DNA from 2 places in the Streptomyces odontotermitis genome. Region 2 is predicted to be linked to the other one. Evidence: riboswitches for the same ligand, from Rfam matches in the RefSeq annotation. Region 2 holds a riboswitch; the other holds the start of a gene.

Region 1 (8,002 bases), on a different contig from region 2:
TCGGTCGGACTCTTCAACGAGCTCTGGTACCGGAAGGCGCCGCGCTCGCGGACCGGCGAGCTCCAGAAGATGTCCACCTTCTTCCACCCGCTGGACGGCGTCCCGCACTGGAACCGCATCTACGGCCGCAGCGGCTTCGTCCAGTACCAATTCGTCGTCGGGTACGGCAAGGAGGAGGCGCTGCGGAGGATCGTGCGGCGGATCTCCGAGCGGGGCTGCCCCTCGTTCCTCGCGGTCCTGAAGCGGTTCGGGGGCGGCGACCCGGGGTGGCTCTCCTTCCCCATGCCCGGGTGGACGCTGGCCCTCGACATCCCGGCGAACCTGCCCGGACTCGGGGGGTTCCTGGACGAGCTGGACGAGGAAGTGGCGGGAGCGGACGGGCGCATCTATCTGGCGAAGGACTCGCGGGTGCGGCCGGAGATGCTGGCGGCGATGTATCCGCGCCTGGGTGATTTCCGCGCGCTGCGCTCGGAGTTGGACCCGCGGGGGGTGTTCCGGTCTGACCTTTCGCGTCGGCTGAGCCTCTGACCCCTCTCCCTTCCGCAGCCCCGGCCACCAGGAGCCCGCACATGAAAGACGCCTTCGGCACCCCCCAGTCCCTGCTCCTCCTCGGCGGCACCTCCGAGATCGGCCTCGCCACCGCCCGCCGCCTCGTCGCCCGCCGCACCCGCACCGTCTGGCTCGCCGGACGCCCCTCCCCCGCCCTGGACAAGTCCGCCGCCGCCCTGCGCGACATGGGCGCCGACGTCCGCACCGTCCCCTTCGACGCGCTCGACGCCGAGTCCCACGAGGCCGCCCTCGGCAAGGTCTTCGCGGAGGGCGACATCGACATGGTGCTGCTCGCCTTCGGGATCCTCGGCGACCAGGCCAGGGACGAGGACGAGCCCCTCTCCGCCGTGCGGGTCGCCCAGACCAACTACACGGGCGCCGTCTCGGCGGGCCTCGTGTGCGCGCGGGCGCTGCAGTCGCAGGGGCACGGCTCCCTCGTCGTGCTCTCCTCCGTCGCGGGCGAGCGCGCCCGCCGCTCCAACTTCATCTACGGCTCCAGCAAGGCGGGCCTCGACGCCTTCGCGCAGGGGCTCGGTGACGCCCTGCACGGGACCGGGGTGCATGTGATGGTCGTGCGGCCCGGCTTCGTACGGTCGAAGATGACCGCCGGGATGGAGGAGGCCCCGATGGCGACGACGCCGGACGCCGTCGCGGAGGCCATCGAGAACGGGCTCCGGCGGCGGTCGGAGACCGTGTGGGTGCCGGGGGCGCTGCGGGTCGTCATGTCGGCGCTGCGGCATGTGCCGAGGCCGGTGTTCCGCAAGCTGCCCGTATAGGCGGTGGCGGGCCCGCCCGCTCAGCGCGCGGGCAGGGTGCCCCGGGCCGCCGGTGCCTGGGCCTGGGGCGGGACGATCGGGCCCCCGCCGCCGAAGGCGAACTCGCGCAGCTTGCGCCAGACGCCGTCGGCGCCCTGCTCGTACAGGGCGAAGCCGGTGCACGGCCACTCCGCCTCGTAGTCCGCCAGCTCCTCGTACGCCCGGTCCATCGCCTCCTCGGAGATGCCGTGCGCGACGGTGACGTGCGGGTGGTACGGGAACTGCAGTTCACGGACGATCGGGCCGGACGCGTCCCGGACCCGCTCCTGGAGCCAGGCGCAGGCCGAGCCGCCCGTCACCACCCGCACGTACACGACGGGAGAGAGCGGGCGGAACGTGCCCGTGCCGGACAGGCGCATCGGGAAGGGGCGCGCGCCCGCGGCGACGGAGACCAGGTGCGCCTCCACCGCGGGCAGCGCCCCGGCATCCACCTCGGTCGGCGGGACCAGCGTGACGTGGGTGGGGATGCCGTGTGCCGCGGGGTCGCCGAAGCCCGCGCGCAGCTCCTGGAGCAGGCTGCCGTGAGGCTCCGGGACCGCGATCGAGACGCCGATCGTTACGGTCCCCACGTCGTACTCCCGTTCCTCGTGATGGCTTGTGCCGTGATGATGCCGCGCGCCGTGCTGTCTCTTGGCAGCGGCGGCAGGGGCGCTCAGTGCTTGGCGGGCACGAAGCCCACCTTGTCGTAGGTCTCGGCGAGGGTCTCCGCGGCGACGGCGCGCGCCTTCTCTGCGCCCTTGGCCAGGATCTGGTCGAGCGTCTCCGGGTCGTCCAGGTACTGCTGGGTGCGGTCCCGGAACGGGGTCACGAAGTCGACCATGACCTCGGCGAGGTCCGTCTTCAGCGCACCGTAGCCCTTGCCGGTGTACTTCTGCTCCAGTTCCGCGATACCGGTGCCCGTGAGCGTGGAGTAGATGGAGAGGAGGTTGCTGACGCCCGGCTTGTTCTCGGCGTCGTAGACGATCTCGCTGCCGGTGTCCGTGACGGCGCTCTTGACCTTCTTCGCGGTCGCCTTCGGCTCGTCGAGGAGGCTGACCACGCCCTTCGGCGTCGACGCCGACTTGCTCATCTTGATCGACGGGTCCTGGAGGTCGAAGATCTTCGCCGTCTCCTTGAGGATGTACGGCTGCGGGACCGTGAACGTGTCCCCGTAGCGACCGTTGAACCGCTCGGCGAGGTCGCGGGTCAGCTCCACGTGCTGGCGCTGGTCCTCGCCGACCGGGACCTGGTCGGCCTGGTACAGGAGGATGTCGGCGACCTGCAGGACCGGGTACGTGAACAGGCCGACGGAGGCGCGGTCCGCGCCGTGCCGGCTGGCCTTGTCCTTGAACTGCGTCATGCGGGACGCCTCGCCGAAGCCCGTCAGGCAGTTCATGACCCAGGCGAGCTGGGCGTGCTCGGGGACGTGGCTCTGCACGAAGAGGGTGCAGCGCTGCGGGTCGAGCCCGGCGGCCAGGAGCTGGGCCGCCGCGAGCCGGGTGTTGGCGCGCAGCTCCTTCGGGTCCTGCGGGACCGTGATCGCGTGCAGGTCCACCACCATGTAGAAGGCGTCGTGGGACTCCTGCAGCGCCACCCACTGGCGCACCGCGCCGAGGTAGTTGCCGAGGTGGAACGAGCCTGCGGTGGGCTGGATTCCGGAGAGTACTCGCGGGAGACGCTGCATGGCGGAGCCATTCCCCTGAGGGTGGTGGTGGGAGACGGGCGGGCGGTCTGTGGCCATGCTCAGCATTCTCTCAGGTGACTGCGACAGGTGGGGAACAGGTGCGGAACAGGTGCGGGACGGCCCGTACCGGTTCGGCGCCTGTTCCCCGCCCGGCCGTCGGCTCAGTCCGTGGGCAGGCCCGGCGCCGGGAACGACCGCATCAGGTCCGCCACTTCGGCCCTGATCTTGGTGAGGGTCTCTTCGTCACCCGCACGAGCTGCGGTGACGCCCCGGTCGATCCACTCGGCGACGGTCGGCATGTGGTCGGCGGTGAGGCCCCGCGAGGTGAGGGACGGGGTGCCGATGCGGACGCCGGAGGGGTCGAAGGGCTTCCTCGGGTCGTACGGGACGGTGTTGTAGTTCACGACGATCCCGGCCCGGTCGAGCGCCTTCGCGGCCACCTTGCCGGGGACGTCCTTGGGGGTGAGGTCCATCAGGATCAGGTGGTTGTCGGTGCCGCCGGAGACAAGGTCGAAGCCGCGCGCGAGGAGGGCGTCGGCGAGGGCCTTGGCGTTGGCGACCACGGCGTGCGCGTAGGTGCGGAAGTCCGGCCTCGCCGCCTCGTGCAGGGCGACGGCGATCGCTGCGGTGGTGTGGTTGTGCGGGCCGCCCTGGAGCCCGGGGAAGACGGCCTTGTCGATGGCCTTGGCGTGCTCCTCGCGGGACATCAGCAGGGCGCCGCGCGGGCCGCGCAGGGTCTTGTGGGTGGTCGTGGAGATCACATCGGCGTGCTCGGCGGGCGAGGGGTGGGCGCCGCCCGCGACCAGGCCCGCGATGTGGGCGATGTCCGCGACGAGGACGGCCCCGGCCTCGCGGGCGATCTCCGCGAAGCCCGCGAAGTCGATGGTGCGGGGCAGCGCGGTGCCACCGCAGAAGATCAGCTTCGGGCGCTCCTTGAGGGCCAGGTCGCGCACCTCGTCGAGGTCGACGAGCCCGGTGTCCTGCCGCACCCCGTACTGCACTCCCTGGAACCACTTGCCGGTCGCCGAGACGCCCCAGCCGTGCGTGAGGTGGCCGCCCATCGGCAGGGCCATGCCCATCACGGTGTCGCCGGGCTCGGCGAAGGCCAGGTAGACGGCGAGGTTGGCCGGGGAGCCGGAGTAGGGCTGGACGTTGGCGTGGTCGACGCCGAAGACGGCCTTGGCGCGGTCCTGGGCGAGCCGCTCCACCTGGTCGATGACCTGCTGGCCCTCGTAGTAGCGGCGGCCCGGGTAGCCCTCGCTGTACTTGTTCTGCAGGACCGTGCCGGTGGCCTCGAGGACGGCCGTGGAGACGTAGTTCTCGCTGGGGATCAGGCGCAGCGTCTCCGCCTGGAGCTGCTCCTCGGCGCCGACGAGGCCGGCGAGCTCGGGGTCCTCGGCGGCGAGGGCGGGGTGCGACAAGGGGAGAGTCATGGTGGTGGCCTCCGGGGCATGCGGTCAGGTCGTGTCCGTACGTGACGTGCTCCCGGGGTGCCCAGGCGGGCGGCACCTCGAAGGTCTTACCCATGGCGGGGCTCCCTCGGGGTCGGTTCCCCGTACGCCAGTCGCCCTGCCGGTGAGAACACAGTAACGGGCGCGCCGGTACGGCAGGTTTCCCTGTCCGCGATGCGAGCGACGATAGGAATTGGGCCACGAGCCCCGCCTCCCATCCGCCGTGTGTGCCGAAGAACGGAGACCCCGTGTCCGCTACGGAAGCCCTCATCGCCCAGGCCGAAGCCCACAGCGCCCACAACTACCACCCGCTGCCCGTCGTGATCGCCTCGGCCGACGGCGCATGGATGACCGACGTCGAGGGGCGCCGCTTCCTCGACATGCTCGCCGGGTACTCGGCGCTCAACTTCGGACACGGCAACCGCCGCCTCGTCGAGGCCGCGAAGGCCCAGCTCGACCAGGTCACGCTGACCTCGCGGGCCTTCCACCACGACCGGTTCGCGGCGTTCTGCACGCGCCTGGCCGAGCTGTGCGGCAAGGAGATGGTGCTGCCCATGAACACCGGCGCCGAGGCGGTCGAGACGGCCGTGAAGACGGCGCGGAAGTGGGGCTACCGGGTCAAGGGCGTGCCGGACGGGCGGGCGAAGATCGTCGTGGCGGCCGACAACTTCCACGGCCGCACCACGACCATCGTCAGCTTCTCCACCGACCCCGAGGCGCGCGCCGACTTCGGCCCCTACACGCCGGGCTTCGAGATCGTCCCGTACGGCGACACGGAGGCGCTGCGGGCGGCCGTCGACGAGAACACGGTGGCCGTGCTGCTCGAACCCATCCAGGGCGAGGCGGGCGTCCTGGTGCCGCCGCCCGGATACCTCGCGGCCGTACGGGAGTTGACGCGGGAGCGGAACGTGCTCTTCATGGCGGACGAGATCCAGTCCGGCCTCGGCCGCACCGGGCGCACCTTCGCCTGTGAGCACGAGGGCGTGGTGCCCGACGTGTACCTGCTCGGCAAGGCGCTCGGCGGCGGCGTCGTGCCGGTCTCCGCGGTGGTGGCCGACGCCGACGTGCTCGGCGTCTTCCACCCCGGCGAGCACGGCTCGACCTTCGGCGGCAACCCGCTCGCCTGCGCGGTCGGCCTGGAGGTCGTCGACATGCTCTCCACCGGCGAATTCCAGGCCCGCGCCACCGAGTTGGGCGAGCACCTGCACGCCGAGCTGGGGCTGCTCACCGGCACCGGGAAGGTCACGGCGGTGCGCGGGCGCGGGCTGTGGGCCGGGGTCGACATCAGCCCCGCGTACGGGACGGGGCGGGACATCTCGCAGAAGCTGATGGACCGGGGCGTCCTGGTGAAGGACACCCACGGGTCCACGATCCGGCTCGCGCCGCCCCTGGTGATCAGCAAGGAGGACCTGGACTGGGGGCTCGACCAGCTGCGGGCCGTCCTCAGCTGACCGGCTGCCGGTTCAGGCTTTGCGTGCGACGCCGCCGAACATCGCCACGTCCTCCAGCGGACCCTCGGCGGCGTCCGCACGCCACTTGTTGCACGACACGACGCCCGGTTCGAGGAGGTCAAGGCCGTCGAAGAACCGGGTGATCTGCTCGGGGGTGCGCTGGGTGAGCTTCGGGGTGCCGTGCTCGTTCCAGAACGCGACGGCGGCGTCCACGTCGGGCATGTCCGGCCGGGTGATGGTGTGGCTGAGGACGAGGTGGCTGCCGGACGGCAGGGCGTCCATGACGCGCCGCACGACGCCGTACGCCTCGGAGTCGTCGTCGAGGAAGATGACGACGCCGAGCAGGATCAGGGCGACGGGCTTGCTGAAGTCCAGGGTCTTCGCGGCCTGTTCGAGGATCACGTCGACGTCGCGCAGGTCCTGGTCGAGGTAGTCGGTGCGGCCCTCGGGGGTGCTGGTGAGCAGCGCGCGGGCGTGGACGAGGACCAGCGGGTCGTTGTCCACGTAGACGACGCGGGACTCCGGGGCGAGGCGCTGGGCCACCTCGTGGGTGTTGTCGGCGGTGGGCAGGCCCGTACCGATGTCCAGGAACTGCCGTATGCCCTCCTTCGCCACCAGGTGCTGCACCGCGCGGCCGAGGAAGACCCGGTCGGCGCGGGCGTACTCCCCGATGCCGGGGTGGAGCTCGCGGATCTGGTCGCCCGCCGCCTGGTCCACCTCGTAGTTGTCCTTGCCGCCGAGCCAGTAGTTCCAGATGCGCGCCGTGTGCGGCTGGCTTGTATTGATCCTGTCGTCCATGGGTGCAGGGTATGCGGCGCACAACGGGACGTCTCCGCCGGGGAGTTCAAAGAATTCTCCGGCGGTCAGAGGATCACGTGGGGCAGGAAACGGGCGTACTCGTCCGTGATCAGGCCCGCGGACTCCCGGATGCCGAGGCCCGCCGCCTCCCCCTCGACGACCCACGCGCCCAGCACCGTGCGGTTGCCGTCGAAGTCCGGCAGCGGCGCCAACTCCTGGTAGCAGCAGGGCTCTTCGCGTACGGCGGCGGGGGCACCCGGGTCGTGGACCGTCACCCCCGCGCCCTCCCGGCCCAGGAGGGGCTTGGCGACCCAGCCCGTCGTGGCGGCGAGGTCGCGCGGGCCGTCCAGGTAGGCGGGGAGCAGGTTCGGGTGGCCCGGATACAGCTCCCAGAGGACCGCGAGCAGCGCCTTGTTGGACAGCAGCATCTTCCAGGCGGGTTCGATCCACAGCGTGCTGCCCGTGCCGCCGCCGTTGTCCAGGGTGTCCAGGACGTGCGGGCCGAAGCGGTCCGTGGCCAGCCACTCCCAGGGGTAGAGCTTGAAGCAACTGCGCACAAAGCGGAGCTTCTTGTCGACGAAGCGGCCGGAGAGACCGTCCCAGCCGATGTCCTCCATCGAGATGGACTCCGTGGCCAGGCCCGCCTGGTCGGCCGTCTCCCGCAGATACGCGACCGTCATCAGGTCCTCGCCGAGCTCGTCGCCCGCGGAGTGCGCGAAGTAGAGGGGGCTGCCCGGCGGGAGCAGCTCGGCCTGCTTCCGCCAGGCTTCGACCAGGCGCTCGTGGAGGGAGTTCCACTGGTCGGCGCCCGGGAAGCGCTCCTCCATCCAGAACCACTGGGGGCTGGCCGCCTCGACGAGGGAGGTCGGGGTGTCCGCGTTGTACTCGAGGAGCTTCGCCGGGCCCGTCCCGTCGTACCGCAGGTCGAACCGGCCGTAGAGGGACGGGAGTTCCGCCCTGCGGCGCCAGGACTCCTTGACGAGCGCGGTGAGGCGGGGGTCGGTGATGCCCAGGTCCTCCGCCAGCCGGTCGCGGCTGACCAGGTGCTCCGCCGCCGCGAGACACATCGCGTGCAGTTCCTCGACCACCTCCTCCAGCGCCTCCACCTCGGGCAGCGAGAAGACGTAGTACGCGGACTCGTCCCAGTACGGGCGCAGCGTGTCGTCCGGGTAGCGGGTGAGCGGGTAGATGAGGCCCTGGTCCTCGACTGTCTGCTGCCAGCCGGGGCGGGGGGTGGTGGTGTGGCGTTTCATGGGGGTGCGGTTGTCTCTGGCT
Region 2 (8,002 bases):
GACCTGGCCCGCGACCTCGACTGGATGCAGGAGCACGCGGACGGCAGGCCCTACGGCCTGGACGTCGTCATGCCCGCCAAGAAGGTCGAGGGCGTCTCCGAGGCCGACGTCGAGGCGATGATCCCCGAGGGGCACCGGCAGTTCGTCCAGGACACCCTCGCCAAGCACGGCGTGCCCGCGCTTCCCGAGGGCGAGGCGTCCGGCTGGCGCATCACCGGCTGGATGGAGCAGGTCGCCCGCAACCAGCTCGACGTCGCCTTCGACTACCCCATCAAACTCCTCGCCAACGCGCTGGGTTCACCGCCCGCCGACGTCATCGGACGCGCCCACGGCCACGGCGTCCTCGTCGCGGCGCTCGCGGGCAGCGCCCGGCACGCGCAGAAGCACGCCGAGGCGGGCATCGACATCGTCGTGGCGCAGGGCTACGAGGCGGGCGGGCACACCGGCGAGATCGCCTCCATGGTGCTCACTCCCGAAGTCGTCGAGGCCGTCGACCCGTTGCCGGTCCTCGCCGCCGGGGGCATCGGCAGCGGACAGCAGATCGCCGCCGCCCTCGCCCTCGGCGCACAGGGCGTCTGGCTCGGCTCGCTCTGGCTGACCACGCTGGAGGCCGACCTCCACTCGCCCGCCCTGACAAGGAAGTTGATCGCCGCGGGCTCCGGGGACACCGTCCGCTCGCGCGCCCTGACGGGCAAGCCCGCGCGGCAGCTCCGTACCGAATGGACCGACGCCTGGGACGACCCGGCCGGACCCGGCACGCTGCCGATGCCGCTGCAGGGCCTGCTCGTCGCCGAGGCCGTGTCCCGGATCCAGAAGTACGAGGTGGACGCCCTGCTCGGCACCCCCGTCGGACAGATCGTCGGCCGGATGAACAGCGAACGCAGCGTGCAGGAGGTCTTCGACGACCTGACGCGCGGCTTCGAGCGCGCCATCGACCGCGTCAACCGCATCGCCGGAAGGAGCGACAAGGCATGAGCACGGTGAGCACTTCGACCCCGCCCAACGGCTTCTGGGCCCAGGCCACGGCCGACCCCGACCGCACCGTCCTGACCGCACCCGACGGGGAGGAGTGGAGCGCGGGACGGCTGCACGCCGCCGTGAACCGGCTGGTGCACGGGCTGCGGGCGGCGGGACTCGAGAAGGGTGACGTGTTCGCCGTCGTCCTGCCGAACAGCGTCGAGTTCTTCGCCGCGTACCTCGCCGCCTCCCAGGCCGGGTTCTACCTCGTCCCCGTCAACCACCACCTGGTCGGCCCGGAGATCGCCTGGATCGTCTCCGACTCCGGCGCCAAGGTGCTCATCGCGCACGAGCGCTTCGCCGAGCAGGCGCGGGCCGCCGCCGACGAGGCCGGTCTTCCCGAGACGCACCGCTACGCCGTCGGCTCCGTCGACACCTTCCGGCCCTACGCCGAACTCCTCGACGGGCAGAGCGAGTTGCCGCCCGCGGACCGGACCCTCGGCTGGGTCATGAACTACACCTCCGGTACGACGGGGCGCCCGCGCGGCATCCGCAGGCCGCTGCAGGGCAAGCTCCCCGAGGAGGCGTACCTCGGCGGCTTCCTCGGCATCTTCGGCATCAAGCCGTTCGACGGGAACGTCCACCTCGTCTGCTCGCCGCTCTACCACACGGCCGTGCTCCAGTTCGCGGGCGCCGCCCTGAACATCGGGCACCCCGTCGTCCTCATGGACAAGTGGACGCCCGAGGAGATGCTGCGCGTCATCGACACGTACCGGTGCACGCACACGCACATGGTGCCGACCCAGTTCCACCGCCTCCTCGCGCTCCCGCAGGAGACCAAGGACCGCTACGACGTGTCCTCGATGCGGCACGCCATCCACGGCGCCGCGCCCTGCCCCGACCACGTCAAGCGCGGCATGATCGACTGGTGGGGCACCTGCGTGGAGGAGTACTACGCGGCCAGCGAGGGCGGCGGCGCGTTCGCGACGGCCGAGGACTGGCTGAAGAAGCCGGGCACGGTCGGAAAGGCGTGGCCCATCAGCGAGTTGGCGGTCTACGACGACGACGGCAACCAGCTGCCCGCCGGTGAACTCGGCACGGTCTACATGAAGATGAAGACCGGCGGCTTCTCGTACCACAAGGACGAGGCCAAGACGAAGAAGAACCGCATCGGCGACTTCTTCACGGTCGGCGACCTCGGTGTGCTCGACGAGGACGGCTACCTCTTCCTGCGCGACCGCAAGATCGACATGATCATCTCGGGCGGCGTCAACATCTACCCCGCCGAGATCGAGGCCGGACTCCTGACCCACCCCGCCGTCGCCGACGCCGCCGCGTTCGGCATCCCGCACGACGACTGGGGCGAGCAGGTCAAGGCCGTCGTCGAGGTCGCCGAGGGCTACGAGGCCGGGGAGGCCCTCGCGGCGGAGATCCTCGCCCACTGCGAGACCCAACTCGCGGGCTACAAGCGCCCCAAGAGCGTCGACTTCATCGAGACGATGCCGCGCGACCCGAACGGCAAGCTGTACAAGAGGCGGCTGCGGGACCCGTACTGGGAGGGACGGGAGCGCGCGGTGTGATCGAGCGCGGGGGCGCCGCAGCGGGCGCCGCCTACCGCCGGCCCGCCCCGCCCGGCATCCCCCACGCGACCCCCGTGTGCCGAGGCGCGATCCACTGAGCGGGGCGGCGCACGGGGAACGACTCGTGCGGGGCGTACTCGCGGACGTGCCCGCCGTCGAACGTGACCTTGACGCGGTCGCGCAGCACCGTGATACGCCTCACCCGGTACCAGTGGCCGCCCAGGTGGACCTCTTCGTCCTTGAGGAGGAACTGCGCGGGCTTGGCGTAGTGGGTGTAGCCGTTGGCCGGGGTGGTCACCGGTCTGCCCCTCCGTTCGTGGCCGGACCGCCGGTCGAGGCCGCCGGGCGGGAGTCGCTGGTCGGATTTCGCTGGTCGGATGTCGCTGGTCGGATCCGTCATTCTCGCGTGGCGCGGGGCCTGCCGCATGAGGCGAAGGTCCCCTCGGGTGGCCGTCCGCGCGGGCCGACTACGATGGCCGCGGGCCGTGACTGGCGCTGAGGTGGAGCACCACCGGGGAGCGGCCCGGCTTCCTGCCGATGCCGTGCGCCTGGGCGACTCACCTCTGAGGCTCAGGAGTGGCACATGGCCCGCATACAGCAGTCGTCGGCTCAGCCTTCGCATCAGCACTCGGATCAGCGCTCGGCCCGGCTCATGGACGGCACCGGACTCGCCCGGAGCATCGTCGCGTCGAGCGCGGAGGCCGCCGCCGACATCAGGCGGCGCACCGGTACGGCCCCCTGTCTGGCGACCGTCCTCGTCGGCGAGGACCCGGCCTCGGTGACGTACGTCCGGATGAAGCGCGCCCGCTGCGAGAAGGCGGGCATCACCTCGCGGCACGTCGCCCTGCCCGCCTCCGTCGGCACCGCCGAGCTGGTCGACACGATCGGCGCCCTGTCGGCGGACCCGGACGTGCACGGCATCCTGCTGCAGCACCCCGTCGGACCCCACATCGACGAGCGGGCCGCCTTCGAGGCCATCGACCCGGCCAAGGACGTCGACGGCGTCACCATGCACTCCTTCGCGGCGATGGGCTTCGGGCTGCCCGGCTTCGTCTCCTGCACGCCCGGCGGGATCATGCGGCTCCTCGACGCGTACGACGTCGACCTGACCGGCAAGCACGCCGTCGTCGTCGGGCGCAGCGCCATCCTCGGCAAGCCCGCGGGCCTGCTCCTGCTCGGCCGGGACGCCACCGTCACGTACTGCCACTCCCGCACCACCGACCTCTCCGCGATCGTGCGCGAGGCCGACGTCCTGCTCGCCGCCGTCGGCCGGCCGCGCTTCATCGCCGGTGCGGACATCAAGCCGGGCGCCGTCGTGATCGACGCCGGCTACAACCCGGGGAACGTCGGGGACGTCGACTTCGACACCGCCCGGGAGCGGGCGAGCCTCATCACGCCCGTGCCGGGCGGCGTCGGGCCCATGACCATCGCCGTGCTCCTCGCCCAGACGGTGGAGGCCGCGCAGCGCCAACTCGGCCTCGGCTGACGCGAGCCGGCCCGCCCTCTCCTCCGAGAAGGGGCGGGCCGGACACCCGTATGCGAGGCGCGGTCGGCTACCGGCGCTCGCGCACCCGCTGCACCTTCAGCGCCGGGTCGCTCAGGATGTCCTTCTCGCAGAACCGCGACGTCACCCAGCGCCCCTGCGAGAACAGCTCCGTCTGGTCCCTGAAGTGGGCGGAGCCGGGGTTCGGGGACTGGGAGTAGGTCAGGAGCGTGCGGGCCTTGGGGCAGCGGCCCTTGTCCCAGCCGACGGCCTGGATGTGGCTGGAGCCGTGCTGGACCTCGGTGTAGCCGCCGCCCTGGGCGTTCCAGTCGGCCTCGACCTTGTTCCAGACGCCGAGCCCCTCCGTGCCGCCGTGGACGGGCAGCCGCTTCCCGCCGCGCGTGACGAACTGGTTCTCGCCGAGCGGGGCGTCCAGGGCGATGCCCGCGCCGGTCAGCTCCGTGACCGTGTCGGCGAGGGCGGCCGTGAAGCCCTTCGCGTCGGTGTTGACCGTGTTCGGGGTGCGCACCGGGTCGGCCGCCGAGAACGGCACCTTCCACTGCTCGGCCTTCGGCACCGTCGCCGTGAACCTGCGCCAGAAGCGGTCGAAGAGCAGCGCGCCCCGGCTCCCGGCCGTCATCGCGTGGTCCCAGGAGGCGAGCGCCGCGCACGCCGTGCGTACGTCAACGGGCTTGCCGTCGCTGCCCGTTGCCGTCCCGCCGGGCAGCGCCGCACAGGCGCGCGCGACGTCGTCGGCGGCCAGGTCACCGGCGGGCACACGGTCCGCGAACTGCTGCTTCTGCAGGTCGGAGACCGTCAGCTTGCCCTTCCTCGCCATCGCCGAGACGTCCTCGACGGCGCCGCGCGTGCGCAGGGAGCGCGGTGTGCCGATGTCCCCGAAGATCCGCTCGTAGCCGGTGAGCGGGTGGTCGGCGTTGGTGAGCCAGGCGCTGTTGTTGGAGTTCTCGACGTACGGCGCGTCCTTGAGGGTCGGCATCCGCGACGGCCCGAAGATGCCGGGCTGCAGGGCGTCCTTGTCCCGGCCGAGCGCGCAGTCGGTGCGCGAACCGTCCAGGATCGCCAGGCCCGCCTGCGGATACGTGACCTTGCCGAGCGGCGTGGAGCAGCGCGCCGCCAGGTCGTCGGTGATGCGCGGCAGCACCTGCGACTGGCTGAGCAGCGAGTGGCCCGCGCGGTCGGCGGCGACGGTGTTCACCCAGGGCAGGCCCTGGGTGTCGCGCAGGGAGCGCTGGATGTCGGCGGTGGAGCGGGCCTTGCCGAAGCCGAGGTCGGTGTCGTTGCCGCGCAGATTCACCGCGTTGGGGTCGTTGAGGGCGTACGCCGTGGTCTTCGTCCAGGTCAGCGGGAGATCGGCGCCGAGGCCCGCGACGACGGGCCCGTACCGGGTCCAGTACTGGGTGCGGGTGACGGGCGTGCCGCTCTTGTCGGGCACCGTGACCGTCCGGCGGGTCATCTTCTCCGGCTTGCCGTCCACCAGATACGCGGTGGGGTCCGCGGGGTCGAGGGTGAGCTGGTGGAGGTTCAGGGTGGTGCCGGTCGCGACGGTGTGGCTCCAGGCGACGTTGCCGTTGAAGCCGATGTTGACGACCGACGTGCCGACCAACGAGCCGCCGGAGACGTTGAGTTCACCGGGAATCGTCTGCTGCGACTGCCAGAAGCGGCGGCCGCCGTGCCACGGGTAGTGCGGATTGCCGAGCAGCAGGCCGCGGCCGTTCGCCGTGGTCCTCCCGCTGAACGCCACCGCGTTGGAGCCCATGTCGGCGTCCTCCGTCGACAGGAGCTCGCGCGCGGCCCTGCCGGTCTTCGCCGGGTCGGGCGCGTGCCGCTCGCTGGCGGCGGCCGGGGGAGCGGCGGCGGCGATGCCGTCGACGGCCCGCCCCTGCCCGCCGAGCACCTGCACCGCGAAGCCCATCCGGGCCACGTCCAGCGGCTCGATGCGCTTGACCCAGTCGGCGCCCTTGCACTTCGGGTCGGTGACGCGGTTCTGCTTCAGCCAGGCGTTGTAGCCCGCGGCGAAGCCCCGCATCAGGTCCTTCGAGTCCCGGCTCGCCCCGACGGGCGCGGGCTTCGCGACGAGCTTCTCCACCGTGCCCGCGTCCCGAACGCCCCGGAAGTACAGGTCACTTGAGAGGTTCGTGGTCGCCGACGACAGGGAGCCGTCGGGCTTCCCGTCCTTCCCGAAGTAGCGCGAGCGCTCGCCGCGCACCGTCGCATAGCCCTCGGCGAGCGTGCACACATGGTCGGCGGCCTGCGCCCAGCCGGTGCCGAACCCGAGGTTTTGGTAGTCCTTGGCGACGATGTGCGGAATGCCGTACTGGGTGTAGCGGATCGTGGCGGACAGACCGCCGCCGGAGCGGCGTGCGCCGCCCTCCGGCTCGGCGTGCGCCGACGCGGGCAGCAGGGCCACGGCGGTCAACAGGGTGATGCCGGTGGCGGTCAAGCGTCTGGTGCGGGTACGCAGCATGCCTTTTCGTGCCTCCCAACTCGTCCGACGGAAGGTGCAGTTGCGCATACTAAGCGGTAGGTCACTGGCAGGTACACCGTGTTGACTCGTGTCTTTCGTGCCGCCGCACCCCCCTTGACCGGCGTCCCCGACGCCCCCGAGGATCACGCCATGACGGGCCTCACGGGTGCGACGGGTGTACGCGACAACACGGTCGACGGCGTCCTGCGGCGCAGCGCGCGGCGCACGCCACGGCGGGCGGCGCTCCACTACGGCGACCGCTCCTGGACCTACGCCGCACTCGACGACGCCGTCTCGCGGGCGGCCCGCGTGCTGCACGACGAGGGCCTCGCGCCGGGCGACCGCGTCGCCGCCTACGCCCACAACTCGGACGCCTACCTGATCGGCTTCCTCGCCTGCGCCCGCGCGGGCCTGGTGCACGTCCCGGTCAACCAGAACCTCACCGGCGAGGAACTCGCCTACATCGTCGGCCAGTCGGGCAGCTCCCTGGTCCTCACCGACCCGGACCTGGCCCCCCGCCTCCCGGGCTCCCTCCGCACCCTCCCGCTGCGCGACGCCGACGACTCGCTCCTCGTCCGCCTCGCCGCGACCCCTCCGTACGACGGTCCGCAGCCCGCCGCCGAGGACCTGGCCCAACTCCTCTACACCTCCGGCACGACGGCCCTCCCCAAGGGCGCGATGATGACCCACCGCGCCCTCGTCCACGAGTACGTGAGCGCGCTGCACGCCCTGGACCTCAGGGAGACCGACCGGCCCGTGCACTCGCTGCCGCTGTACCACTCGGCGCAGATGCACGTCTTCCTGCTGCCCTATCTGGCGGTCGGCGCGGAGAACACGGTCCTGGACGCCCCCGACGCGGGCCGGATCTTCGACCTGGTGGCGGCGGGCCGGGCCGACAGCCTCTTCGCCCCGCCCACGGTCTGGATCGGCCTGTCGAACCACCCCGACTTCGCCACCCGCGACCTGAGCGCGCTGCGCAAGGCGTACTACGGGGCGTCGATCATGCCGGTACCGGTACTGGAGCGGCTGCGCGCCCGCCTCCCGGGCCTGGCCTTCTACAACTGCTTCGGCCAGAGCGAGATCGGCCCCCTCGCCACGGTCCTCGGGCCCGACGAGCACGAGGGCCGCATGGACTCCTGCGGGCGGCCCGTGCTGTTCGTGGAGGCCCGGGTCGTCGACGAGTCGGGCAAGGAGGTGCCCGACGGCACCCGGGGCGAAGTGGTCTACCGCTCCCCGCAGTTGTGCGAGGGCTACTGGGACAAGCCCGAGGAGACCGCGGAGGCGTTCCGCGACGGCTGGTTCCACTCGGGCGACCTCGCGGTGCGCGACGCCGAGGGCTACTTCACCGTCGTCGACCGGGTCAAGGACGTCATCAACTCCGGCGGTGTCCTGGTGGCCTCACGCCAGGTCGAGGACGTCCTGTACCAGCACCCGGAGGTCGCCGAGGCCGCGGTGATCGGGCTCCCGGACGAGCGCTGGATCGAGGCGGTGACGGCG

The links. A riboswitch is a leader RNA that binds a small molecule or an ion and turns the genes downstream of it on or off. The one in region 2 is predicted to bind ZMP and ZTP.
Region 1: it holds a riboswitch for ZMP and ZTP, as region 2 does, so the genes downstream of both, glyA (serine hydroxymethyltransferase) here and ACQB60_RS20960 (bifunctional 5,10-methylenetetrahydrofolate dehydrogenase/5,10-methenyltetrahydrofolate cyclohydrolase) in region 2, are expected to answer to the same signal.

What each region holds. Positions count from the first base shown of each region.
Region 1 is NZ_JBNJLS010000019.1:119,222-127,223, reverse strand. It holds gene dprE1 (decaprenylphosphoryl-beta-D-ribose oxidase) at 1-528, shown strand, start outside; gene dprE2 (decaprenylphospho-beta-D-erythro-pentofuranosid-2-ulose 2-reductase) at 570-1,325, shown strand; gene ACQB60_RS35870 (2'-5' RNA ligase family protein) at 1,346-1,933, opposite strand; gene trpS (tryptophan--tRNA ligase) at 2,017-3,027, opposite strand; gene glyA (serine hydroxymethyltransferase) at 3,189-4,460, opposite strand; ZMP/ZTP riboswitch at 4,513-4,605, opposite strand; gene rocD (ornithine--oxo-acid transaminase) at 4,727-5,929, shown strand; gene ACQB60_RS35850 (SAM-dependent methyltransferase) at 5,942-6,727, opposite strand; gene ACQB60_RS35845 (glutathionylspermidine synthase family protein) at 6,793-7,980, opposite strand.
Region 2 is NZ_JBNJLS010000007.1:4,039-12,040, forward strand. It holds gene ACQB60_RS20945 (NAD(P)H-dependent flavin oxidoreductase) at 1-975, shown strand, start outside; gene ACQB60_RS20950 (acyl-CoA synthetase) at 972-2,537, shown strand; gene ACQB60_RS20955 (hypothetical protein) at 2,569-2,835, opposite strand; ZMP/ZTP riboswitch at 3,013-3,098, shown strand; gene ACQB60_RS20960 (bifunctional 5,10-methylenetetrahydrofolate dehydrogenase/5,10-methenyltetrahydrofolate cyclohydrolase) at 3,121-4,023, shown strand; gene ACQB60_RS20965 (penicillin acylase family protein) at 4,091-6,505, opposite strand; gene ACQB60_RS20970 (acyl-CoA synthetase) at 6,656-8,002, shown strand, end outside.